Regions from separate parts of the Microbacterium sp. LTA6 genome, predicted to be linked through region 2. Evidence: riboswitches for the same ligand, from Rfam matches in the RefSeq annotation. Region 2 holds a riboswitch; the other holds the start of a gene.
What was found. Region 2 has a riboswitch for FMN ahead of ribD (bifunctional diaminohydroxyphosphoribosylaminopyrimidine deaminase/5-amino-6-(5-phosphoribosylamino)uracil reductase RibD). Riboswitches for the same ligand answer to the same signal wherever they lie in the genome.
Positions count from the first base shown of each region.

Region 1: another riboswitch for FMN. It lies ahead of LTA6_RS17340 (6,7-dimethyl-8-ribityllumazine synthase); the one in region 2 lies ahead of ribD (bifunctional diaminohydroxyphosphoribosylaminopyrimidine deaminase/5-amino-6-(5-phosphoribosylamino)uracil reductase RibD).

Region 1 is NZ_CP147855.1:3,608,478-3,622,917, reverse strand. Features, by position in the region: gene efeO (iron uptake system protein EfeO) at 1-1,030, shown strand, start outside; gene efeB (iron uptake transporter deferrochelatase/peroxidase subunit) at 1,045-2,358, shown strand; gene LTA6_RS17360 (acyltransferase family protein) at 2,331-3,491, opposite strand; gene LTA6_RS17355 (LLM class flavin-dependent oxidoreductase) at 3,604-4,830, shown strand; gene LTA6_RS17350 (FMN reductase) at 4,830-5,474, shown strand; gene LTA6_RS17345 (NAD(P)H-binding protein) at 5,567-6,316, shown strand; gene LTA6_RS17340 (6,7-dimethyl-8-ribityllumazine synthase) at 6,360-6,794, opposite strand; FMN riboswitch at 6,807-6,950, opposite strand; gene LTA6_RS17335 (response regulator) at 6,974-7,675, opposite strand; gene LTA6_RS17330 (ATP-binding protein) at 7,672-8,958, opposite strand; gene LTA6_RS17325 (cation:dicarboxylate symporter family transporter) at 9,106-10,545, shown strand; gene LTA6_RS17320 (DUF5302 domain-containing protein) at 10,614-10,793, opposite strand; gene LTA6_RS17315 (VTT domain-containing protein) at 10,833-11,417, opposite strand; gene LTA6_RS17310 (GDSL-type esterase/lipase family protein) at 11,573-13,498, shown strand; gene LTA6_RS17305 (polyribonucleotide nucleotidyltransferase) at 13,791-14,440, shown strand, end outside.
Region 2 is NZ_CP147855.1:81,949-96,388, reverse strand. Features, by position in the region: gene LTA6_RS00500 (LacI family DNA-binding transcriptional regulator) at 1-779, shown strand, start outside; gene LTA6_RS00495 (Fe-S protein) at 783-1,136, opposite strand; gene ribH (6,7-dimethyl-8-ribityllumazine synthase) at 1,192-1,665, opposite strand; gene ribA (GTP cyclohydrolase II) at 1,662-2,930, opposite strand; gene LTA6_RS00480 (riboflavin synthase) at 2,927-3,556, opposite strand; gene ribD (bifunctional diaminohydroxyphosphoribosylaminopyrimidine deaminase/5-amino-6-(5-phosphoribosylamino)uracil reductase RibD) at 3,556-4,608, opposite strand; FMN riboswitch at 4,659-4,803, opposite strand; gene LTA6_RS00470 (DNA-formamidopyrimidine glycosylase family protein) at 4,858-5,721, opposite strand; gene LTA6_RS00465 (transcriptional regulator) at 5,849-6,145, opposite strand; gene LTA6_RS00460 (hypothetical protein) at 6,142-6,588, opposite strand; gene mfd (transcription-repair coupling factor) at 6,712-10,287, shown strand; gene LTA6_RS00450 (gamma carbonic anhydrase family protein) at 10,353-10,955, shown strand; gene gdhA (NADP-specific glutamate dehydrogenase) at 11,055-12,425, opposite strand; gene LTA6_RS00440 (phosphoenolpyruvate carboxylase) at 12,485-14,440, opposite strand, start outside.

The DNA of each region.
Region 1 (14,440 bases), 410 kb from region 2:
CTCGGAGTTCTACCTGCTCGCCGAGGACGGCCTGCGTATCGTCGGCGAGGTCGAGAACATCGCACCGTCGGCATCCCGTACGCTCACCGTCGTCGCGCAGCCGGGGGAGTACTTCACCCTCTGCAAGCCCGGCATGATCGGGGAGGGCGTCGGCAAGGCGTCGTTCACCGTCACCGGGGACCGCGTCGCCGTCGACGGACCGGATGCCGAGCTGAAGCAGCAGGCGGTCGACCTCTACGCGGCGTTCGTCAAGGACCAGGTCGGGCAGCTCGTGCCCACGGTCGAGGATTTCGTCGCCGCCTACGTGGCCGGCGACGATGAGACCGCACGCGCACTCTTCCCGCAGACCCGCGCGTTCTACGAGCGCATCGAGCCCGTCGCTGAGGCGCTCGGCGACCTCGACCCGCGAATCGACTACCGCGAGGTGGACGCGGTCGCGGAGGAGCTCGATTGGACCGGCTTCCACCGCATCGAGAAGGACCTGTGGGTGCCGGCGCAGGACGCGCTGAACGCCGATGGAGAGACACCGGCGTGGCAGGATTGGACGCCGTCGACTCCGGAGCAGCGCTCCGAGTTCGGTGACCTGCTTCTCGCCGACGTGCAGGAGCTCTTCTCCTACGTCCACTCCGACGACTTCACCACCGCGCTGGATGATCAGGGCATCGCAGGAATCTCGAACGGCGCGATCGCGCTGCTCGACGAGGTCGCGACGGGAAAGATCTCGGGCGAGGAGGACTGGTGGTCCGGCACCGACCTCTACGACTTCGCGGCGAACGTCGAGGGGTCCAAGATGGCGTTCTCGCTGGTGCAGGACTTCGCCGCCGCGCAGGGCGACGACGGTGCGGCGCTGGTCGAGAAGATCGAGGCCGGCTACGCGCAGCTCGAAGCGGCGCTCGCAGCCCACGGCTCGCTGGCGGAGGGCTTCGTCGGGTACGCCGAACTCACCGACGCCGACAAGCGCCAGTTCACCGATCTGATCAACGCCCTCGCCGAGCCGCTGTCGCAGCTGACCGGCACGGTGCTGTCCTGATCCGGGATACCCCCATGACTGAGTCAGAAGCGGATGCGGCGGCGGTGCCGGCCTCCGTCGGCGACGACACCGCAGCATCCGCACCCTCGGGCCTGAGCAGGCGCGGCCTGCTCGGCCTCGCGATCGGCGGGGGCGTCGCCGGTCTTGCGATCGGAACGGGGGCGGGTCTCGCCGGCGGAGTCGCCCTCGGACGCGCGCGGGAGAGCGCCGATGCGCAGAGCGCGTTCGACTTCTTCGGCGCGCATCAGGCGGGCATCACCACGCCGGTGCAGGACCACCTGCATTTCGCGGCGTTCGACATGATGCCGCGAAGCGACAGCGACGACCTCAAGTCGCTGCTGCAGGACTGGACCTATGCGGCATCGAGGATGACGCAGGGTCTCGAGGTCAGCGCCACGGGTGCGGTCGGCGGTCCCGCCGAGCAGCCGCCTGAGGATACCGGCGAGGCGCTGGGGCTGCCCGCGGCCGGGCTGACCATCACCTTCGGCTTCGGCCCGGGTCTGTTCGAGAACGCGGACGGCGATCGCTACGGCATCGCCGCCCAGCGCCCGGCGACTCTTGAGAAGTTGCCGCCGTTCCTCGGTGACGACCTCGACCCCGAGCTGTCGAACGGCGATCTCTGCATCCAAGCGTGTGCCGACGACCCGCAGGTGGCCGTGCACGCGATCCGCAACCTCAGCCGTATCGCCTTCGGGCGGGCGCGGTTGCGCTGGTCGCAGCTCGGCTTCGGCAAGACCTCGCGCACGACGTCGGCGCAGGCGACACCCCGCAATCTCTTCGGCTTCAAGGACGGCACGGCGAACATCCTCGCGGATGACGCTGCGGCGCTCGAGGATCACGTCTGGGTCGCCGAATCTGACGAACCCGCCTGGATGGCCGGTGGTTCGTATCTCGTCGCCCGGAAGATCGCGATGCTGATCGAGACGTGGGACCGGGTTCGACTCGCCGAGCAGCACTCCATCATCGGCCGCGACAAGGGCGCAGGAGCACCGCTGTCCGGCGGAGGCGAGTTCACCGCGCCCGACTTCAGCGGAACGGCGATCGACGCGAACAGCCACGTCCGGCTCGCTCATCCTGAGCAGAACGACGGCATCCGCATCCTTCGCCGCGGCTACAACTACGTCGACGGGAACAACAACCTCGGCCGGCTCGACGCGGGGCTGTTCTTCCTCTCCTACCAGCGGGATCCGTCGCAGTTCGTGTCGCTCCAGCGGCGACTGTCGACAGACGTGCTGAACGAGTACATCCGACACGTCGGCTCGGGGATCTGGGCCGTCCCAGCCGGCGCGAAACCGGGATCCTACGTCGGAGCCGAGCTCTTCGACTGAGGCGGAGCAGGGCGACGGGAACCGGTCGGGTCGTTTCGGCGTCCCTCGCGCGAGGCGAGCCGCGGATCCGAGAAGAGCCATGTGGGGCGCGGCTCCACGAGAGGCCGGAACAGCCACCGCACCGGTCTCGTGGCGAGGGCCAGGGCGATCAGCACCGAGAGGAGTGCGACCACCGGCAACCAGATCCAGGTCGGGTCGAGGTCGCGCAGGATCCCGGTTTCGCGGAACGGGTACAGCACGAAGGAGTGCAGCAGGAAGACGTACATCGTGTACTGCCCGAACGGCGTCCACCAGTGTGTTCCGCGCGGAATCAGGGCGAAGAACGCCGCGCTGAGGACGACGGCGAGGAGCATCAGCGCGATGCGCAGGCCACCGGCCCACCACTGCTCGCCGCCGAGATCCGCGTACGAGTCCTCGTAGAAGAGCCAGTGCCGCAGGTCGATCGTCTGCCAGAGCGGAAGCCACGTCCACGCCGCCCAGCCGGTCGCAGCGAGCACGGCGACTGCGGCGACACGCACCCACCAGGGGCGGAAATCCAGCAGCCGCATCCTGGCCACGATGTCGTGCTCGCGCAGCCACCAGCCGAAGGCGAAGAAGGGAAGGAGGCCGAGGGTGCGCGAGAGCGAGAAGGTGCTGTCGACATTGGGCAGGTACCCGACGCCGATCGAGATGGCGACCGTCCACACCAACGGCCAGCGCAGGAGCGCGAGATAGGGGAGGACCAGGCGGAAGATCCCCAGCGCGAGCAGGAACCACAGCGTCCAGGAAGGCTGCGTGATGTTCGGGTCGGCCTGCCCCTCGACGAGCCACTTCGTGAGGGTCCAGAGCAATTCGAAGATGAGGTAGGGCACGAGGATGTCCGTGATCACCCTGGCCATCTGGGTCTTGGTCGGAGACGTGGACTTGGAGAAGTATCCGGAGATGATCGCGAATGCCGGCATGTGGAATGCGTACAACGTGAGGTAGAACGCGAAAGCGATGTCCGAGTCGTAGATCAGCCGTTGGACGGCATGGCCGAGAACCACGAGAACGATGCAGGCGTAGCGGGCGTTGTCCCAGAAAGGCACCCGGCGTCGCGGCTTCTGGATCGATCCGGTGATCGGACGACCGGAGTCTGCGTCAGCGCTGCTCATCCTTCGAGGCTACCGCCCGGGAATAAAGTTGCCAGGATCGCGTTGTCACAGATACATTCAAGTGAATAGAAACGGATGCCGAGTCATCCGCTTCGGGAAAGATGGAGTAATCATGAGCGAGCAGTCGGGCGCACACGCGATGCAGTTCGGCATCATGTCGGTCAGCGACATCACCCGCGACCCCGTGACCGGCGTGACGCCGAGCGAGCAGGAGCGGATCAAGGCCACGATGGCCATCGCCAAGCACAGCGAAGATGTGGGTCTCGACGTCTTCGCCATCGGTGAGCATCACAACCCGCCGTTCTGGTCGTCCAGCCCTTCGACGTTCCTCGCTGCACTCGCGGCGCAGACCGAGCGGCTCATCGTCTCCACGTCGACGACGCTCATCACGACGAATGACCCGGTGCGCATCGCGGAAGAGTACTCGATGCTGCAGCACGTCTCCGACGGCAGGATGGATCTCATGCTCGGCCGCGGGAACACCGGCCCGGTGTACCCCTGGTTCGGTCAGGACATCCGCCAGGGCCTTCCGCTCGCCATCGAGAACTACGCGCTGCTGCACAAGCTGTGGCGTGAGGACGTCGTGGATTGGGAGGGCAAGTTCCGTACCTCGCTCCAGGGCTTCACGTCGACCCCGCGTCCGCTCGACGGCATCGCGCCGTTCGTCTGGCACGGATCCATCCGCACCCCGGAGATCGCAGAGCAGGCCGCGTACTACGGTGACGGCTTCTTCGCCAACAACATCTTCTGGCCGAAGGAGCATTACCAGCGCCTCATCGAGCTCTACCGTCAGCGCTACGCGCACTACGGCCATGGAACGCCAGAACAGGCGATCGTCGGCCTCGGCGGCCAGGTGTTCATGAGTGCGAAATCTCAGGATGCGGTGAACCAGTTCCGGCCGTTCTTCGACAATGCGCCGGTGTACGGTCACGGCCCGAGCATGGAGGACTTCACCGAGATGACTCCGCTGACGGTGGGGTCGCCGCAGCAGGTCATCGACCGTTACGCCGCGATGCGCGAGCACTATGGCGACTACCAGCGGCAGCTGTTCCTCATCGACCACGCGGGCCTCCCGCTGAAGACGGTGCTCGAGCAGCTCGACATCCTCGGATCCGAGGTCGTTCCGGTGCTGCGCAAGGAGCTCGCGAAGGACCGCCCGGCGAACGTTCCGGATGCTCCGACCCATGCCGCCCGCGTCAAGGCGGAGTTCGGCGACGGACCGACCCGTCAGGCGCGCCCCGGTGCGAACCGCGGGGACAACCTCACCGGCGACTCGCCCTATCAGGACACCCCGGCGCCGGCCGGTGCGGCGTTCGGCCTCGGCCGGAAGGACGCCTGATGACCACTCGTCGTATTGCCGTCGTCTCGGCGGGGCTCTCCAACCCGTCGTCCACCAGGATGCTGGCGGATCGGCTGGCCGCGGAGACGTTGAAGGCCCTCGCCGCTCAGAACATCGAGGCGAGCGTGGACGTGATCGAGTTGCGCGATTACGCGCACGACATCACGAACAACATGCTCACCGGTTTCGCGCCGCCCGCACTGGAGACCGCGATCAACACCGTGATCTCCGCGGATGCGCTGATCGCAGTCACGCCGATCTTCTCGACGAGCTACTCGGGCCTGTTCAAGTCGTTCATCGACGTGCTCGATCCGGACTCCCTCGTCGGCAAGCCGGTGCTGATCGGCGCGAATGCCGGGACCGCACGTCATTCCCTCGCGATCGACTACGCGATCCGTCCGCTGTTCGCATATCTGCACGCCGAGCCCGTCTCGACCGGTGTGTTCGCGGCGTCCAGCGACTGGGGCGGCGCGGGCGACGACGTCGCACCGCTCGCGAAGCGCGTCGAGAAGGGTGCACGAGAACTCGCCGACGCGATCGCACGTCGACAGCCGAGCGTGGTCGTGGATCCTTACGATCCGTCGACCTACCTCGGCGAAGGTCGCTCGTTCGGACACATGCTCGGCGGTCTCGCAGGGGAGTGAGTCTGTCGACTGCGATTTCCTGACGCGCTCGGTACAGATCATGCTCGGTACGGGTTCAGAATGGACCGAGTACCCACATCGATCGGAGACGCATGGAGATCGCAGTCGCAGGCGGCACGGGCATCATCGGCACGGAGGTCGTGAGGGTGGCGCAGCAACGCGGCCACCGCGTCCGTGTGCTGACCAGGGGCAACCGCGTCGACGTGCGCAGCGGGTCGGGCCTCGACGCGGCGCTCGAGGGCACGGATGTCGTGGTCGACGCGCTCAGCGTCGTCACGCAGAGCGCCAGGACGTCGACGGATTTCTTCACCGCCACGACGGCGAAGCTGTTGGCCGCCGGACAGCGCGCAGGGGTCGGGCATCACGTGGCCCTCTCGATCGTCGGCGTCGATCGTGCACCCCACGCGTACTACGCAGGCAAGCTCGCGCAGGAACAGGCCGTGCAATCCGGCCAGACGCCCTGGACGATTCTGCGGGCGACGCAGTTCCACGACTTCGCGGCACAGATGCACCGACGCGCCGCTGTCGGGCCGCTGCATCTCGCGGTGCGGATGCGCACGCAGCCCGTTTCGGTCATCGAGGTCGCGCAGCGGCTCGTGGACCTCGCTGAAGCGGCACCGGCGGGTCGCGCGCGCGACCTCGCCGGCCCGCGTGAGGAGGATCTCGTCGAGATGATGAGGTCGTGGGCGCGCCACACCGGCCTCACCGGGTGGATGCCGGCGATCGCCCTTCCCGGCGCGTTCGGACGTGCGATGCGAGACGGCAGTCTGCTTCCCGATGATGATGCCGACCGGGGATCGGTGACGTTCTCGGACTGGCTCGCCTCGCAGCCGCAGCGCTGATCACTGCGACGGTGTGTGAGCCGCCCGCATCGATCGGCCGGCGTCAGCCGATCGAGGACAGGCTCGCGAGGGTCTTCGCGACGGCATCCGCCAGTTCGCGGCCCTTCAGGTCGAAATGCCGGGCGAAGTAGTCCCGATGCTCCTGGTGCTCATGAAAGTTGTGCGGTGTGAGGACACCCGAGAACACGGGGACATCCGTCTCCAGCTGCACGCGCATCAGGGAGTCGACGACCGCGGACGCGACGAAGTCGTGACGGTAGATGCCGCCGTCCACCACGAGAGCGCAGGTCGCGATGGCGTCGTAGTCTCCGCTTCGAGCCAGCCGCTGCACGTGCAGGGGTATCTCGAAAGCGCCGGGGACGCGGATCACCCGGACGTCTTCGAAGCCGAGCGACGCGAGCCGAGCGCCGAAGGATGCAACGGCCTGCTCCACGATCTCTGCGTGCCATTCGGCAGCGACGATGGCGATTCTGGACATGATGATCGTTCCTTTCGTCCTCTTCCATCCGGACTCTGACCGTCGGCCCCGGAATCGCACCAGGTCTGCAGGCTCCACCATGGAGTCCGCTCGCGGGCTTCGCGGACGAGCCGCGTCACCGCCGGTGGGGAATCTCACCCCGCCCTGAGGACATACGGCACGAGATTACCAGTGCCGTTCTAGTGCGCCGGACCACTGCTCCGATTCCATCGGTACTCGGTCTCCGGGCGCCCGCGGGCGCCGTAGCGTGCCGAGCGTGCCAGTGTCCCCTCGGCGACAAGGTGCTCGAGGTAGCGTCGCGCCGCGACGCGCGACATGCCGAGCATCTCGCCGACCTCACTCGCCGAGAGCGCGTCGGAGGACCGCATCGCGGCAGTGATGCTCTCCAGAGAACCAGGGGACAGGCCTTTCGGGATCGGGATCGATCCGGTCGGCCTGGCTGCGCCGAGGAGAGCGTCGATCTCGGCCTGAGTCGCCTCTCCATCGGTCGACTGCGACTGAGTCCGGTAGACGCGATACTGCTCGAGGCGCTCTCGGAACGTCGCGAAGGTGAAGGGCTTCACCAGGTACTGGAAGACGCCGAGAGCCGCCATCTGACGCACGACTTCGGCATCTCTCACCCCGGTGATGGCGATGACGTCCACCGCGGCCGAGCGGGCACGCAGTGTGCGGAGAACGTCCAGGCCTGACCCGTCCGGCATCGTCATATCCAGGAGGACGAGATCGACCGGACGGCCGGCCGAGTGGTCGAGCACGGCCGTCAGCGCCGCTCTGGCGCCTGTGCACTCGCCGACCACGGCGAACCCCTCGAGGCGTCCGATGTAGTCGCGGTGAAGTTCCAGGGTCAGGAGATCGTCGTCGACGAGCAGGGTGCGGATCATGCCTTCCTCCGTCCGGACGAGGCGGCGGGCAGCGAGATCAGGAACGTGGTCGGATCGTCGGTGATCCGCACAGACCCGCCCGCCTCCGTGACGACCGATCGGACGAGCGCGAGTCCGACGCCGCGTCCCTGCACGCCGGACGGTTTCGTGGAGAAACCGTGGGTGAAGATCTGGTCGCGGAGACCCTCGGGCACTCCGGCGCCGCTGTCGGAGACTCCGATCAGCAACGAGCCCTCTTCGGTACGACTCAGGGACACCTCCACCCACCGATCGGAGGCCTCGGCGGCGGCATCCATGGCGTTGTCGATGAGGTTGCCCAGCACCGAGACGCTGTCGACCGTGGAGAGCGATGAACGCGGGGCGTCCGGCGCGATCTGCGCACGCCAGTCGATGCCCCGCTCCTTGGCCTGAGACGCCTTGCCGAGCAGAAGTGCGCCGACGGCCGGGTCGCCGTGGCGGCGAGCGGTGACCTGGTCGACGAGGGACTGGCTCTGACGGGACGTCTCGGTGAGGATCTCGATCGCTTCCTCGGTGCGGCCGAGCTCCAGCAGCGCGACGGCCGTGTGCATCCGATTGCCATGCTCATGGGTCTGCGCGCGCAACGCCTCACCGAGCGTCCGGATGGACTCGTAGGACGAGACGGCATCCCGCAGCTGTCCGGGCGGGAGGTCGCCGGCGATGCGCCGCGTGAAGCGGCGGGCGAGCCACGCACCGATCACTCCGACCGCGAGCACCGACACAGCGATGCCGAGCGACAGCGGCAGGCGCCGCACCAGGGTCTCGGCGATCGTTTCCACGGTCACGCCGGCCGCGACCCAGCCGAGCAGATCTCCGCCCTCCGGGGACAGGATCGGCACGATCGTCCGCACAGAGGGTCCGAGGGTGCCGGTGAACACCTCCGTGCGCGACGCGGGGGCTGCGGGGATCGTTCCCAGGTACTGACCGCCGATCTGGTCGGGGTCCGGGTGCGTGACGCGCACCCCGTCCGGCGTCATCACCGTGATGAAGTCGAGGCCGGCGGTGTCTGCCACGTCCAGGACGTACGGTTCGAGCGCGCGCGTCGCCGCATCGAGGTCCCCGGCGGCGAGCGCGTCGATCGCGGCGGGTGATTCCGCGATCGCGATGGCCGTCGCACTCGTGACGCGTTCGGCCTCGGCGTGCGTCGCACGCTGCGCCTCGATCACCAGGAAAACGGCCACCAGGGCGCCCACCAGCACCCCGACGAGAAGCAGGACGATGAACACGCGAGACGCGGCGCTGCGAGCCTCGAAGGCGCGTGCCATCGCATCTCCTTCGGGTCGTGGCGGTTCGGTAGTGACCAATACGACCACAAATGGTGTCTCTGTGTGAAGCCCGTGACGCTGTTGTCTACCGTCAGCGATGCCGCAGGCGGTCATGTGACGAAGAAGTTCATGTTCAAGGAGGACACGATGGCCATCACGACGGGATTCTCTCTCCCCGGGTACAACTCGCGGCGCGGCAAGCAGGCCTGGGATCGGCATACCTGGCTGTACGTCTCCGTGATCATCGCCGTCGTGCTCGGCGCGGCGGTGGGACTCATCTGGCCCGAGGTCGGCCAGAGCCTCGAGCCCATCGGCAAGGGCTTCGTCGCGCTGATCAAGATGATGATCGCGCCGATCATCTTCTGCACGATCGTCGTCGGGGTCGGCTCGATCGCCAAGGCCGCGACCGTCGGGAAGATCGGCGGCCTCGCGCTGCTGTACTTCATGGTGATGTCGACTTTCGCGCTCGCCATCGGCCTGCTGGTGGGCAACATCATCCACCCCGGCGCAGGACTCGACATGACCTCCTCCAGTTACGAGGCGGTGACGGGAGAGGCGAAGACCACTCAGGAGTTCATCCTCGGCATCATCCCCACCACTTTCTTCTCCGCGTTCACGGGGGAGAGCGTGCTCCAGGTGCTGTTCATCGCTCTGCTCGCCGGCTTCGCTCTGCAGGGACTCGGCGATCGCGGCGCCCCGATCATGGACGCGGTGAAGAACCTGCAGAAGCTGGTGTTCCGCATCCTCGGGATGATCCTCTGGCTGGCGCCCCTCGGCGCCTTCGGCGCCATCGCCGCCGTCGTCGGGAAGACCGGTATCGCGGCGATCTGGAGCCTCGGCATCCTCATGGTGGCGTTCTACGTCACCTGCATCCTCTTCATCGCCGTCGTCCTCGGAACCCTGCTCTGGGTCGTGACGCGCGTCAACATCCTCAGCCTCATGAAGTACCTCGCGCGGGAGTACCTGCTGATCGTCGGCACCTCGTCGTCGGAGTCGGCGCTTCCTCGACTCATCGCGAAGATGGAGCACATCGGGGTCTCGAAGCCGGTCGTCGGAATCACGGTCCCCACGGGGTACTCGTTCAACCTGGACGGCACGGCGATCTACCTCACGATGGCTTCGCTCTTCATCGCCACCGGGATGGGCCAGCCGATGTCGATCGGCGAGCAGATCGGCCTGCTGGTGTTCATGATCATCGCGAGCAAGGGTGCAGCCGGCGTCACGGGTGCGGGGCTTGCCACTCTTGCCGGAGGTCTCCAGGCCTACCGACCCGACCTCGTGGACGGCGTCGGAGTGATCGTCGGCATCGACCGCTTCATGTCCGAGGGGCGCGCGCTGACGAACTTCACCGGCAACGCGGTCGCCACGCTGCTCATCGGCACGTGGACGAAGCAGATCGACCGTGATCGGGTACGGCAGGTGCTGAGCGGAGAGATTCCGTTCGACGAGTCGTCGCTCGACGGCGTCGACGAACACGGTATGTCGGACGAGCGTCAGGCCGTGGGCACACAGGAACTCAGCGAATCCGCACTGGCGGAGATGGCGGCGAAGGAACAGCGGGCGCGGCAGCGAGTCTCTGGGAACTGAGCAGCGCTCACCGATGTGGTGAAGGATGCGGGAGCAGGCGGACGCCTGCTCCCGCATCCTTCATGCGGTCAACCGCTCTTGCGTCGGAACTCGCGCCGCGTCTGCGGGGCGGCGGGCCCACCGTGCACGGCGGAATCGCCGTCGAGGTGAGCCTCGCCCTGCCGGTGGTGCGCGTTCTTCTTCTCGAGCGCTTCCTTGAACTTGCGCTTCATGTCCTCAGAGGAGGAGGCGCTTTCTTCGGTGCTCATGCTCGTCAGCCTATGTCACCGCAGCGGCCGGAGGGGAGATCACTTCCGCATCCGCCGGACGAACACATCGATCAGGAGGCCGATTCCGACGGCGACGACGATCGATGCGGGCACCGCCACGAGGGGCCCGCCGGGGATGACCGCGGCGACGGCTGCGCCGACCGATGCCTGATAGACGGCCCAGCCGGTCGCGGCGAGCGCGACGAGAGCCAGATAACGCGGTGGGTGGATCCGTGACGCCCCCGCGACGAGATTGATCGCCAGCCGGGCGAACGGCACGAACCGCGCGGTGAAGAGCACCGTTGCCGTACCGGAGTCCAGGCGGCGCCTGGCCCAGTCCAGAGCCTGCTGCACGCGCGGCACTCGCATCCACCGCCAGCGCTCGGTACCGACTGCACGTCCGATCAGATAGCACGCGACATCGCCGAGCGCGGCGGCGACGGCGGCGCAGGCGATCACCGCAGGCAACGGCGGCGCTCCGTTCGTCACGGACAGGGCGCCGAGCGCGGTGACGGCGATCTCGCCGGGGATGACGACGAAGAAGGCATCGCCGAGAACGAGGACGCTCATCAGGGCGAGCGCCCAGGGTCCGGTCATCAGTTCGGCGAGCGCATCGGTCGGCACATCGTCAACTGTGCGGGTTTCGGGTGAACGGGAACCAAAGAGGGGATAGCCGGTGACCGGCGCTCCAGCATCCGGTGAACATCTGGTGGTGGGGGCCGATTCCGACGGTCTCGGCGGCGCGGCACCCGCATCCTGAGGATGTGAGAGTCGCGATCGTGACAGAGTCCTTCCTTCCCCACATGAATGGCGTCACCGGTTCGGTGCTGCAGATCCTGCGGCACCTCGAACGCACCGGTCACGACGCCCACGTGATCGCGCCGGTCGCCGCCGGCATCCCCACTGAGGTGAGCGGGGCGGAGATCGAGCCGATTCCGAGCCTCGCACTGCCCGGGTACCGCAATGTCCGTGTCGGCACATCGCCCGCGCACCGCGTGGCCGCTTCGCTGCGCCGCTTCCAGCCGGACGTCGTCCATCTGGCATCGCCGTTCGCGCTCGGGTGGCGCGGTGTCCTGGCCGCTGAGCGACTCCAGGTGGCGTCCGTGGCGGCGTATCAGACCGACGTCGCCGCGTACACCGAGCGATATCGGATAGCGGCGACCACCGGCATCGCGCAGACCCATATCGCGCGGCTGCATCGCCGGGCGACGCTCACCCTGGTGCCATCGGGGGAGTCCGCGCAGCAACTGGAACGGCTCGGTATCGATCGCATGCGCCGCTGGGGGCGCGGCGTCGATGCCGAACGGTTCCAGCCGAGCCGACGCTCCGGCGCGCTGCGATCGCAATGGGATGCCGAAGTGGTCGTCGGCTACGTCGGCCGGCTCGCTCCGGAGAAACAGGTGCAGGATCTCGCTGCGCTGCAGGGGATCCCCGGGGTGCGCCTCGTCATCGTCGGTGACGGACCGGCACGAGCGCAGCTCGAAGGCCTTCTGCCGCACGCCCGCTTCCTCGGCCACCTCGACGGCGATGCGCTCGCCGCAGCGATGGCGTCGTTCGACGTCTTCGTGCACCCGGGGGAGAGCGAGACTTTCGGACAGACACTCCAGGAAGCGCACGCGAGCGGTGTCCCGGTGGTGGCGACGGGCCGCGGCGGCCCGCTCGACCTTGTGCGCATGGGGATCGACGGATGGCTGTATCGCCCCGGAGACCTCGATGATCTGCGGATGCGGGTGACTGACCTCGTCGGCGATGCGCGGAAGCGGCGGGCATTCGGTGAAGCGGGCCGCATCGCCGTGCAGGGGCGGTCGTGGGCGAGCGTGTGCGATCAGTTGATCGGGCATTTCGAGGAGGCTCGTGCATTGCGACGAGTGGACACCGGCCTTCGCGCTCGCCGCGGAGTACGTCCGGAGCTGGCGACGGCGGCCGTACCGACACGGTGGCGGCGCTACGTCGCACTCGGTGATTCGCTGACCGAGGGCTTGTGCGATCCGGCGCCCGACGGGGCGTTGCGCGGATGGGCGGATCGCCTCGCCCTGCTGCTGGCGGCGCGCGGCGGTCTGCACTACGCCAATCTCGCCATCCGATCGAAGCGGGTCTCGGACGTCTGCGGTTCCCAACTCGAGCGCGCGCTCGAGTTGCGCCCTGATCTCGTCTCGATCCTGATCGGTGCCAACGATCTGGTGAAGTATCGCGTCGACATCACTGCACTCGCCGCACGCCTCGAGGACGCGGTGTCCAGACTCCGCGCGATCGGCGCCGATGTCGTGCTGGTGACGCCGTTCCTGCCGGGGCGTCGTGCCGCCTCGATCTACACCGCGCGCTTCGCCGCCTTCGCGACCCTGCTCACGGGGATCGCCGCGCGCACCGGTGCGATCCTCATCGATACAGACCTGCATCCGTCGTTGGGGGATCGGCCGAACTGGGGCGAGGATCTCGTGCACCTCAGCAGCCGTGGGCACCGGTTCCTCGCCTATCGAGCCGGTGAGGTGCTCGGAGTCCCGCACGCCGACGCGCTCGGGGCGCTCGACGCGGTGCTGCACGAGCACGAGACGCTCAGCACCGGCCTGTGGTGGCGACGCCACGCGCTGCCCTGGGTGTGGCGTCGGCTGCACGGGCGCGCCGCCGGAGACGGGCGGGTCTCCAAGCACGACGACTATGTGTATCTCGGCCGCTCGCCCGCGCGGGAGGGCGTCGGCGTGCGCTGACCACTCCGCCAGCGCCCGACAGCAGGATCTCGGGATCCCGCTGGTAGGGTGGATGCGGTTGCCTTCGGGCAGCCGTCCAACTTCATATCGACTTACGGAGCGGACGGCGGAGAAGCTGGTCCCCTGTGGTGGGTTCCTCGGCAAACGGTGTCGGGTGGCTTTCTACTGGTGGCCAGCGCAGGCGAGATTCGCGGGACTGCCCGCGCGCCCATATCTGTCCGTTTCCGCTCCTTCTCGAACACGCTCGCGCGTCACACGGACTCGCGAGTCTAAACAAAGAAGGAGAGACCTCTTGGAAGGTCCTGAAATCACCGCCACCGAGGCCGTTCTCGACAACGGCCGCTTCGGCACCCGCACCATCCGCTTCGAGACCGGCCGCCTCGCGCAGCAGGCTCAGGGCGCCGTCGCCGCGTACCTCGACGACGAAACCATGCTCCTCTCGGCCACCAGCGCAGGCAAGCACCCGCGCGAGGGCTTCGACTTCTTCCCGCTGACGGTCGACGTCGAGGAGCGCTCCTACGCAGCCGGCAAGATCCCCGGCTCGTTCTTCCGCCGTGAGGGCCGTCCCTCCACCGAGGCGATCCTGGTCTGCCGTCTGATCGACCGTCCGCTGCGTCCGTCGTTCGTCGACGGCCTCCGCAACGAGGTCCAGATCGTCATCACGGTTCTCTCGATCGCTCCGGGCGAGTTCTACGACGCGCTCGCGATCAACGCGGCTTCGGCATCGACGCAGATCTCCGGTCTGCCGTTCTCCGGCCCCGTCGCCGGCGTTCGTCTGGCGTTCATCGCCGGTCAGGGCGAGCACGCCGATCAGTGGGTCGCGTTCCCGACCGCTGCACAGGTCTCCGAGGCCGTGTTCGACCTGATCGTCGCCGGTCGCGTCGTCACGAAGGCCGATGGCACCGAAGACGTCGCGATCATGATGGTCGAGGCTGAGGCCAC
Region 2 (14,440 bases):
GCAACCAGCGAACGCTCGACGCGATCGCGGTCAGGGCTGCGCAGATGGGCTACGCGCTCACGTTGATCCCCGTGGAATCGAACGCGCAGGAGACCGTGGCCGGCGCGTTCCGCCGAATAGAAGAGCACGCCGTCGACGGCATCATCATCGTGATCGAGGCCCATCAGCTCGATGAGGCGGACGTCGAGATCCCCAACGGGCTGCCGGTGGTGCTCGTCGATTCGAACCGCGGCACGAGTCATCCGTTCGTCGACACCGATCAGGCGCAGGGCGCCCGGTTGGCGACGGAACATCTGCTCGACCTCGGACATGAGACGGTGTGGCATGTCACCGGGCCGACGAAATCGTACTCCGCCGAGCGCCGCCGGGATTCCTGGCGGTCGACGCTCGAATCACGAGGGCGGGTCGTGCCCGACGCGCTCCCCGGTGACTGGACGGCGGCATCCGGCTATCAGGCGGGGGTGCAGCTGCGTGACATCGAGGGTGTGACCGCGGTCTTTGCCGCGAACGACCAGATGGCGATCGGCGTCGTACGTGCGTTCCGCGAGATCGGACTCGACATCCCCGGCGACGTCAGCGTGGTCGGCTTCGACGGACTGCCGGATGCCGCACAGCTGTGGCCTCCGCTGACGACCGTGCAGCAGCATCCCGAGCGCGTCGGTGCGCTGGCGGTCGATACGCTCCTCGCCGAGCTCGACAGCGGGGAGCGCCCTCAGACCTCCCTTGTCGGCACCGAGCTCATCGTCAGGGAGAGCACGGCGCCGCCGCGGAAGAGCTGAGGGTCAACGCCAGAGCAGAGCGAGGGCGGCGTTGGTCACTGTGAGGATGCCGATGAGCCAGAACATCGCCGCGGGCACGGCCTTGCCGCGCTTCTGACGTCCGTAGCCGATGCCGACCAGTGCCCCGACGACGACCAGGATGCCGAACTTCACGCCGATCTTGACGTAGTTCAGGTCATGATCGAGGCCCCACGGAGCCGCCAACGCCAGACCGGCGAGTCCAGCGATCGCCAGGCCGTAGTCCATCATCTTCGTGATCTGCCGCTTGCCGCCGAAGGCCTCCACGGCCCACGATCCGAAGAGGACGGCGAAGCCGATGAGGTGGACGAGCAGGACGATCAGGCGCAGGGTCTCCATGCCCCTCACCGTACGCCAGCGGACTCATCCGCCGCCAGATAGGTGAGCCTCAGATTCAGCCGCGCAGTTCGCGGATGACGAGGGCGGTGCGCAGCGCAGCATCCGCAGCTTCAGCGCCCTTGTCCTCCTTCGAGCCCTCGAGGCCGGCGCGGTCGAGTCCCTGCTGCTCATCATCGAGGGTCAGCACGCCGAAACCGACCGGCTTGCCGGCATCCAGCGAGACGCGGGTGAGCCCGTCGGTCGTGGCTGCAGACACGTACTCGAAGTGCGGGGTGCCACCGCGGATGATCACGCCGAGGGCGACGACGGCGTCGGCTCCGCCGGCGAAGGCGGCCTGTGCGGCGACGGCCAACTCGAACGAACCGGGTACGCGCACGAGGCGGTGCGATGCCTTGGCGTCGTTCAGCACACGTTCAGCGCCGACGATGAGGGCCTCGCTGATGACCTCATGCCAGGTGCCGGCGATGATGACGACGTTCAGTCCGCGTCCGTCGATGTTGTCGGTGGCCGGTGCTCCTGCGCCGCTCATGAATTGCCCTTTCCGTTCGCGAGAGCCTCTGCGAGGTCCGCCTCGCCGATGATGTGACCCATGCGATCGCGCTTGGTCTCCAGGTACTGGTGGTTGTTCGGGCCGACGCCGACGATCAGGGGGACCTGTTCGATGACGTCGAGTCCGAGCTCACGGAGCTGCGTGACCTTGTCGGTGTTGTTCGTCAGCAGACGCACCTTCGAGATGCCCAGATCGCTGAGGATGCCGGCCGCCGCCGCGTACTCGCGGGCATCGGCGGGGAGGCCGAGGGCGAGGTTGGCGTCGACGGTGTCGAGCCCCTCTTCCTGCAGGCTGTAGGCGCGCAGCTTGTTGATGAGGCCGATGCCGCGCCCCTCGTGGCCGCGCATGTAGATCACGACGCCGCCGTGCTCGTCGATCTCGTCGAGTGCGGCATCCAGCTGAGGACCGCACTCGCACTTCAGGGAGCCGAAGGCCTCTCCGGTCAGGCACTCGGAGTGCACGCGCACCAGCGCCGTCTCGGTCGGTTCGCCCGAGACGACGGCGATGTGGTCGGTGCCGGTCACGCGGTCCTTGTACGCGAGGAAGCGGAACGTGCCGTGAGTGGTCGGGACGGTGGCATCGGCGCGCAGGCTGACGCGACGGCTCTTGCGTTTGTGCGCCACCTCGTCTCGCGGGTCGTGTTCGTTGAGATACGCGATGAGCTGCTCGATCGTGATCACCGGGATGCCGTCGCGTTCGCCGAGCTCGATCAGTCCCGGCATGCGCATCATGCTGCCGTCCTCGGCGACGACCTCGGCGATGGCGCCGACCGGACGGAGCCCGGCGAGGCGCATCAGTTCGACGGCGGCCTCGGTGTGACCGCTGCGCTCGCGCACGCCGCCGTCGACGGCGCGGAGCGGCAGGACGTGACCGGGGCGGATGATGCTGGTCGGCGTCGACGCCGGATTCGCGAGCACGTTCAGCGTGTGCGCCCGATCCGAAGCGCTGATGCCGGTCGTCACGCCTTCCGCGGCATCCACACTCACCGTGTACGCGGTGGAGCGGGAGTCCTCATTGGACTCCACCATCGGCTGCAGGTTCAGGCTGTCTGCGAGATCCGCGGGCATCGGCGCGCAGATGAAGCCCGACGACCAGCGCACCGTCCACGCCACCCATTCCGGGGTGGCGAGTTCGGCTGAGAGGATGACGTCGCCCTCGTTCTCGCGGTTCTCATCGTCGGCGACGAGGACGGGGCGTCCGGCGCGCAGCGCGTTGAGCGCCTCGGGGATGGTGGCAAGGCTCATCGCGAGCCTCCTTCCTGTGCAGACCGGAAGGCGAGCAGGCGCTCGACGTGCCGGGCGAGGATGTCGGTTTCGAGATTGACGCGGTCGCCGACCGCGCGCGAGCCGAGTGTGGTCGCGACGAGGGTCTCCGGGATGAGGGAGACCTCGAACCAGGCTTCGGGCGTCGGGGGCGAGCTGACCGCGCTCACGGTGAGAGAGGTGCCGTCGACGGAGATCGACCCCTTGTCGACGACGAGCGGCGCGAGATCGGCGGGGAGGCTGATCCGCAGCACGCTCCACTGGGCGCCGGGGCGCACCTCGAGCACGACGCCCGTTCCGTCGACGTGCCCTTGAACGATGTGTCCGCCGAGTCGCGCGCCGACCGGCATCGCCTTCTCGATGTTGACGCGGGTCCCGACCGTTGCTCCGCCGATCGCGGCGACGTCGAGCGTCTGCTTCATCACGTCGGTGTCGAACGTCTCTGCCGTCGATCCCACGACGGTGAGGCACACGCCGGAGACGGCGATCGACTCGCCGTGCACCGCGTCCGCAGCTGCCTTCGGAGCCCGAACGGTCAGTCTCCAGCCGTCGCCGGCCGGTGCGATGGCGGTGATCTCGCCGATCTCTTCGATGATTCCGGTGAACATCAGCTGGCTCCTTCGTTCTCGTTCTTGTCCTCGCCGGAGGATGGCGTCGGGTGACCGACCGCCAGCACGTCGGCGCCGAGCGGCAACCACTCGTCGATCGTCAGGCGACGAGCCGCGGCGATCGTCGGGACGGCGATGTCGGTGAGCGCGAGGCGATGGCCGCCGAGCAGCACCGGTGCGAGGTAGACGAGAACCTGATCGACCAGGTCGGCCGCGATGAACGCGCTGGCGAGCGTCGGTCCGCCCTCGATGAACACTTTCTGGATGCCGCGGGCATGCAGATCTGCGACGACGGCGTGCAGATCCCTGGTGTCGTAGAACAGGGGCTGGTGCGGGTGGCGGCGCAGTGCGGCGTCTGCCGGAGTGGTGCGTGAGCCGATGACGACGGGGACCGGCTGGTTCGGGTGGAGCGTCTCGCCGATGCGCGCGGTGAGGGCGGGGTCGTCGGCGATGACCGTGCCGGTGCCGACCACGATCGCGTCGGCCTCGGAACGTCGCCGGTGCACGTCGGCGCGGGCGGCAGAGCCCGTGATCCATTGACTCGTGCCGTCATCGGCGGCGGCACGCCCGTCGAGGCTCTGCGCCCACTTCACCGTGATCTGCGGCCGTCCGAGTCGCTGAGCGGTCAGCCAGTCGGCGATGAGATCGCGAGCGGCATCGGCCTGCTCACCGGCATCCACAGACACACCGGCGTCGCGAAGTCTCTCCGCTCCACCGCCGGATTCGGCGCCGGGATCGGCTGCGGCGTAGACGACACGGGAGATGCCCGCCTCGATGAGGGCGACGGAGCAGGGGCCGGTGCGCCCGGTGTGGTTGCAGGGTTCGAGCGTGACGACAGCGGTCGCTCCGCGAGCGGCACCGGGTGCGAGATGGGAGAGGGCATCGACCTCGGCGTGCGGCGTGCCCGCGCCGTGGTGCCAGCCCTCGGCGAGGACTTCGCCTGTGGGGGAGAGGATGACGGCGCCGACCTGCGGGTTCGCGCCGCGGGGGCCGAGGGAGGCGAGTTCGAGCGCGCGACTCATCGCCGTGCGTTCTGCCTCGTTCACTGCCATCCGTCTGTCCTTCGATGAGGCTCCGGGGGTGGCAGAAGACGCGCTGGCGCCTCGTGCTGCCTCCCATCCGGACTAGCGAGGTCTCCCTCGCATCACCGTCGGTCCCGGAATTTCACCGGGTCAGCGCCTCGGTTTCCCTCGACGCTCGCGGACTGTCACCGCCGGTTCGGATTCTCACCGACCCCGGAGCACGTTGTTGCTCTGAGTGTAGTCAACGCGTCTGAATGGATTTCATTCCCGGTATCGCGGTCATTTCAGCAGTCGTGACAGTCGGCGGTCGGCCAGAGGCTTGCCGCCGGTCTGGCACGTGGGGCAGTACTCGAGTGAGCGGTCGGCGAAGAACACACTGCGCACGGTGTCTCCGCAGACGGGGCATGTCTCGCCCCTGCGGGCGTGCACCTGCATGCCTCGACGTTTGGCGTCCTTGAGGTCGGCCGGTGGTTTTCCGGATGCTTCGGCCACCGCATCCCGCAGAGTGGTCTGCATCGCTGCGAAGAGGCGTTCGACCTCTTCGGCATTCAGCTTCCCGGCGTTGGCGTATGGCGACATACGAGCCGCATGCAGGATCTCGTCGGAGTAGGCGTTGCCGATGCCGGCGATGACCGACTGGTCTCGCAGCAGTCCTTTGATCTGTGTCCGGCGACCCTCGAGCAGCCCTGCGAAGACGTCGAGGGTGAAGCTCGGATCGAGGGGGTCGGGTCCGAGTCGAGCGATCCCCGGAACGTCTTGCGGGTCGCGCACCACGTACACGGCGAGCGACTTCTTCGTGCCGGCTTCGGTGAGGTCGAAGCCGCTGCCGTCGTCGAGCGCGACGCGCAACGCGATCGGCGACTTCCCCGGCCTGATCAGCGTGGTGGGCACGGTCTCGTACCAGCGCAACCAGCCGGCCTTGGCGAGGTGGAAGGCGAGATGCAGGTCGCCTGCACAGGACAGCACGACGAACTTGCCCAGGCGCGTGGATGCGGTGATCTCGGCATTCTGCAGCGCGGTGATCGGCGGATCGTAGGTCTTCAGCGCGGAGATCGCGGAGACGGTCGCGCGAGAGATCGTGCGCCCGACGGCGCGCTCGCCGAGGAAATCGGTCAGGCCCTGGACTTCCGGCATCTCCGGCATGGATTCATCTTGTCATCGGCATCCGACACTGTCACCCGGTCTGTGCGCCCTCGGCATCCTGGGGCCCATAAGGACTGGGCCGGGTCGCTCGCCCACCGGGGATCCTCGGGTCCTGGCGCCTGCGCGCTCAGCTTTCCGGCGACACGATCGCGCGGAGCGCGGCGACGTGCGCCGCGTAGGCGCCACCTCCCCGCGCGGTCAGTCTGACCCATGTGCGTTGCCTGCCGAACGTCGCGGCCTTGTGGATCGACACATAATCCGCCTCGGCGAGAACCTTCAGATGCTTGCTCACGACAGAGTCGGCGACGCCGAGCGCATCCCGAAGCGCCGCGAACTCGACCTCGCCAGGGATCGCATCGAGCATCGCGAGGATGCGCAGACGCTGCGGCGCGTGCACGATCTCATCGAACTGCGGCTCCGTCACGGTGTGACCCGAGACGCTTCCCACCGGCGATTGAGGATGGCAGAGCCGAGGCCGGCGGCGATGCCTCCGGCGAGGGCGGTGAGGAGGATGGTCCAGGAGGGGCGTTCCGCGAGGTGCAGCGCCGCGGCCGCGAGCACCGGCAAGGCGGCGAGTACCGCTGCCCACGCCCAGAGCCACGCAGGCCATGCCCGGCCAGGCACAGAGGTGCCCGTCACTCGGCGGTGCGCGCCGATCACGGCCAGGTCGGCCACGAGCACGCCGAGAATCGCGGGCAGGAACCACCACGTGCCCGTTCCGAGGCCGACGATGAGAACGAGGAGGGCGACGAGTGCGCCGACCAACCAGAAGTACCAGCGTGGAGTGCGGATGCGCCGAACGATCGACGCGCGCGCCTCGGCTATCGAGCCGAGATCGCCTGCGGAGGGATGACCTTCTGTTTCCATGATGGAAAGTTTCACACTTTCCATCATGGAAAACAAGCGTGTGGGGAACGAGCGCGCCATCTTCCGGTCGTACCGCGTGCGACATCGCGGCCCAGTGTCGTCGGCCGCGGCTAGGCTTGTCCGGTGACTGTTCCGGGGATTCTGCGCGCCTTGGAAGAGGCGACCCTTTATCGTGACGCCCTCACCTGGGCGCAGACCGATGCGGACCTCGGCCTCGTCGATGGCTTGGACGCGCCGACGCTCGCCGGCCTCCTCGAACGGCGGCGAGATGCCGGGCATCCGGCGGCGCTGCTCGTCGTCGCGCCGACCGGCCGGCGCGTGGAGAGCCTTTCCCTGGCGCTCGGCGCCTATATGCCGGATGCCGATGTGCTCACCTTCCCCGCATGGGAGACCCTGCCGCATGAGCGTCTGAGCCCCAGCCCCGACACGGTGGGGCAGCGCCTGCAGACCCTTCGTCGCATCGCCGATTGGTCCGGCGAGCGTCCGCTCATCGTCGTCGCCTCGGTGCGGGCGGCTCTGCAGCCGATCGCGGGAAATCTCGGTGAGATCGCCCCGCTCGAACTCCGCGTCGGGACCCGCCGCAACGATCTCGAGGTCGTCGCCGAGCAACTCGTCGAACGTGCGTACTCGCGCGTCGACATGGTGTCTCGACGCGGCGAGTTCGCCGTCCGCGGCGGCATCCTCGATGTGTTCCCGCCCACGTCGGAGCATCCTTTCCGCGTCGAGTTCTTCGGCGACGAGATCGATCAGATCCGGGCGTTCTCGATCGCCGATCAGCGGTCCCTCCCCGGTGACGTCGCCGGGGTCGATCTGCCGCCCAGCCGCGAACTGCTGCTCACCGCTGATGTCCGCGACCGGGCACGTGCGCTCATCGGCGGCTTCCCGGCGATCGCGGGCATGCTCGAGAAGATGGCCGAGGGCATCCCGGTCGAGGGCATGGAATCGCTCCTGCCTGCCGTCGCAGGTCCCTTGAAATCGCTCGCCGAGTACCTGCCGGCCGGAAGCGCCACGGCGATCGTCGACCCGGAACGCTCCACCGCGCGGGCGATCACCCTGGGCGACACCAACCGCGAGTTCCTCGATGCCGCCTGGAGCGCGGCGACATCCGGAGCGTCCGCTCCGATCGATCTGGGGGCCGGTGACTTCCTCACCGTCGCGCAGTTGCGCGAGGTCGTGCGCGAGCGCGGCGGCGTGTGGTGGCGGCTCAGCCCGTTCGGCATCGGCCTGGGCGAGGGCGACGATGAGGCGGCGAACCTCGACGCCTCCGTCATCCCCTCCTTCCACGGCAACGTCGACGGCGCGATCGATTTCGTGCAGGCGCTGGTCGGAGACGGCTGGCGCGTGGTCGTCATCGCCGCAGGTCACGGCCTCGTCGATCGCGCCCGCGACGTGCTCGCGGATCGGGGCATCGCCGCGCGCGTGGTGGAAGACCTGGGCGACCTCCCGGATGCGGGGATCGCGACGCTCGTCACGGGATCGGTCGAGGCCGGATTCCAGATTCCGCAGGCGAAACTCGCCGTCCTCACCGACAACGAGTTCTACGGGCGCACGATCGGCGGCGACCAGCGGGTCGTCAAGAAGCTCGCATCCCGCCGCAAGAACGTCGTCGACCCGCTGCAGCTGAAGACCGGCGATTTCGTCGTGCACGGCACCCACGGCATCGGACGCTTCGTCGAGATGACGAAGCGCGAAGTGTCGACCGGCGGCCGCAACGCGACCAAGTCGATCCGCGACTATCTCGTGCTGGAGTATGCGCCCTCCAAGCGCGGCTACCCCGGCGACAAGCTGTTCGTGCCCACCGACCAGCTCGATCTGCTCTCGAAGTACGTCGGTGGCGAAGCACCGACGCTCTCGAAGATGGGCGGCAGCGACTGGGCACAGGCGAAGGGCAAGGCCCGCAAGGCGGTCCGCGACATCGCCGTCGAGCTCGTCAAGCTGTACTCGGCGCGGATGAGCGCGAAGGGCTACGCGTTCGGACCGGACACCCCGTGGCAGCGCGAACTCGAAGAGGCGTTCCCGTTCGCGGAGACGCCGGACCAGCTGCAGACCATCGACGAGATCAAGGCCGACATGGAACGGCCGATTCCGATGGATCGACTGCTCTCCGGCGATGTCGGCTTCGGAAAGACCGAAGTCGCGGTGCGTGCCGCGTTCAAGGCGATCCAGGACGGCAAGCAGGTCGCGATGCTCGTGCCGACGACCCTGCTGGTCAAGCAGCATCTGGAGACGTTCACCGAGCGCTTCGCCGGGTTCCCGGTGAAAGTGCGTCCGCTGTCGCGATTCCAGACCGACAAAGAGGCCCGGCTCACTCTCCAGGGGTTGCTCGAGGGGTCGGTCGACATGGTGATCGGCACCCATCGCATCCTCACGGACCAGATCATCTTCAAGGATCTGGGGCTGATGATCATCGACGAGGAGCAGCGCTTCGGTGTCGAGCACAAGGACGCGCTGAAGAAGATGAAGACCAACGTCGACATCCTCGCCATGAGCGCGACGCCGATCCCGAGGACGCTCGAGATGGCGGTGACCGGCATCCGCGAGATGTCGACCCTGCAGACCCCGCCGGAGGATCGGCATCCGATCCTCTCGTTCGTCGGACCACGCAGCGACAAGCAGATCACGGCGGCCATCCGCCGCGAGATCCTCCGCGAGGGCCAGATCTTCTTCGTGCACAACCGCGTCCAGTCGATTCAGCGGGTCGCGGCGCAACTCGCCGAACTCGTACCCGAGGCGCGGATCGCCGTCGCTCACGGGCAACTGGGGGAGCATCAGCTGGAGCAGGTCGTCGACGATTTCTGGGAGCGGAAGTTCGATGTGCTCGTATGCACGACGATCGTCGAGACCGGCCTCGACATCTCGAACGCGAACACGATCATCATCGATCGGGCCGACAAATACGGACTCTCGCAGCTGCATCAGCTGCGCGGACGAGTCGGCCGAGGGCGCGAGCGGGCCTACGCCTACTTCCTCTATGACGAGATGAAGCCGCTCTCCGAGACCGCGGCCGACCGACTGCAGACGATCGCGGTGAACAACGACCTCGGCTCGGGCATGCAGGTGGCGCTGAAGGATCTCGAGCTGCGCGGTGCGGGTAACCTCCTCGGCGCTCAGCAGGCCGGGCACATCGCGGGCGTCGGTTTCGATCTGTACCTGCGGATGATCGGCGAAGCAGTCGCGACCTTCCGCGGGGAAGAGGTCGAGACCGGAGCGGAGCTGAGGCTCGAGCTGCCGCTGGATGCCCGGATCCCCGAGGACTACATCGACAGCGAACGGCTGCGCCTGGAGGCGTACCAGAAGCTCTCTGCCGCCTCCACAGCGACGACGAAGGACGACGCGATCGACCTCGTCATCGAAGAGCTCACCGATCGCTACGGCACACCCCCGGCCGAGGTCGCGGGGCTGCTCGCGGTCGCGCGTCTGCGTCGACGCGCCGCGCGGGTGGGCCTGACGGATGTCGTGGTGATGGGGTCGAATCTGCGGATCGCACCCGCCCGCCTCGAGGACTCCATGAAGGTGCGCCTGCAGCGCCTCTATCCGAAGGCCAAGCTCGTCGCCGGGGGAGAGGCGCTGGTCGTTCCGATGCCGACGGTCGCTTCGTCGATCGGCGTCGGGGTCGAACCACTGGAGGATGCAGAGTTGCTGGCCTGGGTCGCCCAGCTGTTCACGGCGATCTTCCCGGAGCCGGTCAAGGCCGAGTAGCGCGGGGAGCATTTTTCCCACCCGGATGCCGCGCGCAGCGGCACCCGGACGACTAGTCTGACGTCATGTTGTACGAGCACCTCGGGGCCCAGCCCCGGATCCATGACACCGCCGTCATCGCTCCCACCGCCGTGATCTCCGGCGACGTGACGATCGGCGCCGACTGCCAGGTGCTGCACGGCGCCGTGATCACCGCGGAGGGCGGACCGATCACCCTCGGCGAGAACGTCATCGTGATGGAGAACGCGATCGTGCGCGCGAGCTCGGCGAATCCCGTGCACGTCGGCGATCACGTGCTCATCGGACCCGGGGCATCCGTCTCCGGAGCAGTCATCGGTGACGAGGTGTTCCTCGCCACCGGCACCAGGGTGTTCAACGGCGCGCACATCGGGGACCGCGCGGAAGTGCGGATCAACGCGGTCGTGCACCTGCGCACGGTGCTTCCGGAGGACGCGGTGGTGCCGATCGGCTGGGTGGCGGTCGGGGATCCGGTCCAGGTGCTGTCTCCGGACCGGCACGAGGAGATCGCCGCCGCACAGCGCGAGCTCGACTTCCCCGGCTACGTGTTCGGGGTCGACCGGGACACCCCCGACGTCATGGTGCAGCTCACGGAGCGGTACGGACGCTCCCTCGCCCGCCATGCCGACGATCGCGAGATCACCGAGTAGCGGCATCCGCTCTCCGCGCGGATCGCAGAAGAGCGCTTCGATCGCAGAGAATCCGGCGATTGCTGCGATCGAAGCGCGTTCGTGCGATCGGCGCGCGTCTCAGATGACGCCCTGCGCGAGCATCGCGTTCGCAACGCGCTCGAAGCCGGCGATGTTGGCTCCGGCGACGTAGTCGCCCGGCGCGCCGAATCGCTCGGCCGCCTCGAACGCGGCGCCGTGGATGTCGCCCATGATCTCGCGCAGCCGGTTCTCGCTGTCGGCGAAGCTCCAGCGCTGGCGGGATGCGTTCTGACTCATCTCCAGAGCCGAGGTCGCGACCCCGCCGGCGTTCGCCGCCTTACCGGGCGCGAACAGCACCCCCGCCTTCTGGAAGCGGTCGACCGCGTCGGGTACGCACGGCATGTTGGCACCCTCGGAGACGGCGCGCACTCCGTTCGCGATCAGGGCCTCGGCATCCGCCGCGCTGATCTCATTCTGGGTGGCAGAAGGGATCGCAATGTCGACGGGCACCTCCCAGACGCTGCCGTTCTCGATGAAACGGGCGCTGGGCCGCCGCTTCGCGTACTCCACGATCCTGGCGCGCTCGACCTCCTTGAGCTGGCGGAGCAGTGCCAGGTCGATTCCGGCATCGTCGACGACGTAGCCGGAGGAGTCGGATGCCGTGACCGCGGTCGCGCCGAGCTGCGTGGCCTTCTCGATCGCGTAGATCGCGACGTTGCCCGAGCCGGAGACGCCCACTCGCTTGCCCTCGAACGATTCGCCGTGCACGGCGAGCATCTCCTGGGCGAAGAACGCGGCGCCGTAGCCGGTGGCCTCGGTGCGTACTTCGGCGCCACCCCAGCCCTTGCCCTTGCCGGTGAACATTCCCGACTCGTGGCGGTTGGTGACCTTGCGGTACTGACCGAACAGGTAGCCGATCTCGCGCCCGCCGACGCCGATGTCTCCTGCGGGCACATCGGTGTGTTCACCGAGGTGCCGGTAGAGCTCGTTCATGAACGACTGGCAGAAGCGCATGACCTCGGCATCCGACCGGCCGTGCGGGTCGAAGTCCGAGCCGCCCTTGCCGCCGCCGATGCCCTGACCGGTGAGCGCGTTCTTGAAGATCTGCTCGAACCCGAGGAACTTGATGATCGACAGGTTCACCGAGGGATGAAAGCGCAAGCCGCCCTTGTACGGGCCGAGCACGGACGAGAACTGGATGCGGTAGCCACGGTTCACGTGGAGGCGACCGGCGTCGTCGACCCACGGCACCCGGAACATGATCTGACGCTCCGGTTCGACCAGACGCTCGAGGATCCCACCGTCGATGTACTCCGGGTGGTGTTCGAGAACGGGCGCGATCGACTGCAGCACTTCGTGCACGGCCTGATGGAATTCGGGCTCGTGCGGGCTCCGGGAGAGCACCGTTTCGAACACGGGCTGCACCGGTGCGGCGAGCGGATGGAAAACGGCGGGGGTGGTTTCGGTCACGCGGAAAGCCTTCTCAAGGTGGGGATGACGGATTTATCCGAGGCGCGGCATGGCGCCGGTCACCCGGTGTTCTGCAGGCCGGCCGCGACTCCGCTGACGGACAGCAGCAGGAGCCGCTGCTGCTCGGCATCCGCTCCCGAGCCCTCCGGGGCTGTGGCCGCCGAGGAGCGGAGCGCCCGAAGAGCACGCAGCTGCAGCAGCGACAACGCGTCGACGTAGGGACTGCGCAGCTGCACAGCGCGCTGCAGGATCGGCTTGTTCTCCAGCAGGCGGTCTCCGCCGGTGAGCCGGATGACCCATTCGCGGGTGAGGGCGAGCTCGTCCAGCACGAGGGCGGCGAGGTCGTCGCGGTCGCCGAGCGCGAGGTACTGGCGGGCGATGCGCTCGTCGGTCTTCGCCAGGCTCATGGCGACGTTGTCGACCATCGTGCGCAGCAGCGGCCACTCCCGGTACGCCTCGGCGAGCAGCGCCTCGTCGCCGATGGCCTCGAGTGCGGTACCGAGTCCGAACCAGCCGGCGAGGTTGATGCGGGCTTGCGTCCACGCGAACACCCACGGGATGGCTCGGAGGTCTTCGAGGGACTCGACGGAGAGGCCGCGGCGCGCGGGTCGCGAGCCGAGCGCGAGCAGTCCGATCTCCTCCATCGGGGTGACCGTCGCGAACCACGGCGCGAAGCCCTCCGCCTTCACGAGCGAGAAGAAGCGCTCCCGCGAGGCGACGTCCATGACGGCGGCGATGTCCGCGTAGCGCGCGGCGGCGCTGCTGGTGCGCGCCTCGACGGTGGGCGACGAGGCGAGCAGCGTCGCTGCGGCGACCTGGTCGATGTGGCGCATCGCGATGGCCGGCTCGCCGTAGCGGGCGAAGATGACCTCGCCCTGTTCCGTGAGCTTGAAACGTCCGTCGACGGAGTGCGGTGGTTGCGCCAGGATCGCGGAGTTCGCCGGTCCGCCGCCACGGCCGAGAGCCCCGCCGCGGCCATGGAACAGGGTGAGCGTGATGCCCGATTCCTGCGCCCACTGGGCGATCTTCTCCTGTGCCTCGTACAGGGCGAGGTTCGCGGCGACCGGCCCGACGTCCTTCGACGAGTCCGAGTAGCCGAGCATGACCTCGAGGCGATTGCCGGTCGCGGCCATCCGCGCCTGGAACTCGGGGAACGTGACGACCTCGGCGAGGATGTCGGGTGCGGCCTGCAGGTCGGCGAACGTCTCGAACAGGGGCACCACATCGAGCACGAGCGCATCGTCGCCGAGCGCGTGGCGGGCGAGGCGGTGCACTGCTGCGAGATCGGATGCCGCCTGCGTGAACGACACCACGTAGCGGCCGGCGGCACGCAGGCCGTAGTCGCGTTGAATGTCGGCGATCGCGCGGAAGACCTCGAGTACCTCTTCGGTCTGAGCGCTGACGGCCTCGCCGCTCTCCAGCTCGGCGAGCGCCTTCGCGTGCACCTGGGAGTGCTGGCGGACCTCGAGTTCGGTCAGGTGGAAGCCGTAGGACTCGACCTGCCAGATCAGATGCTGGATGCCGCCGAAGGCATGGCGTTTCGCCCCGGCATCCGCCAGCGAGGTCTGGATGACGCGCAGGTCGTCGAGCAGCTCCTCGGGGGCACCGTAGCCCAGGGAGCCGGCGCGACTGCGCGTCGCGGCGACCCGCCGTGCGAGAGCGAGGAGCACCCGCCGGTGAGGTTCGCCGGGGGAGCGCGTGGCGAGGTCGGCGGCGACCGACGGTTCTGCGGCCGCGAACGCGTCCCACAGGGCGACGACCGCGGCGCTCGACGGAGTGTCCTCGGCGTCGAGGGTGAGGGTGCGGCCGATCCGCTCGAGCGCGCGCTCGAGTCCGCGCAGCACGTGATCGGAGGCGATCTGCGCAGCCTCTCTAGTGACGGATGCCGTCACGAAGGGGTTTCCGTCACGGTCGCCGCCGACCCAGGAGCCGACCCGCACGAAGGCGGGGACCACCGGTGCGCTCGCGCCGGACTCGTCGCCGCGCAGGGCGTCGTCGATCCGGCGGTACACGTG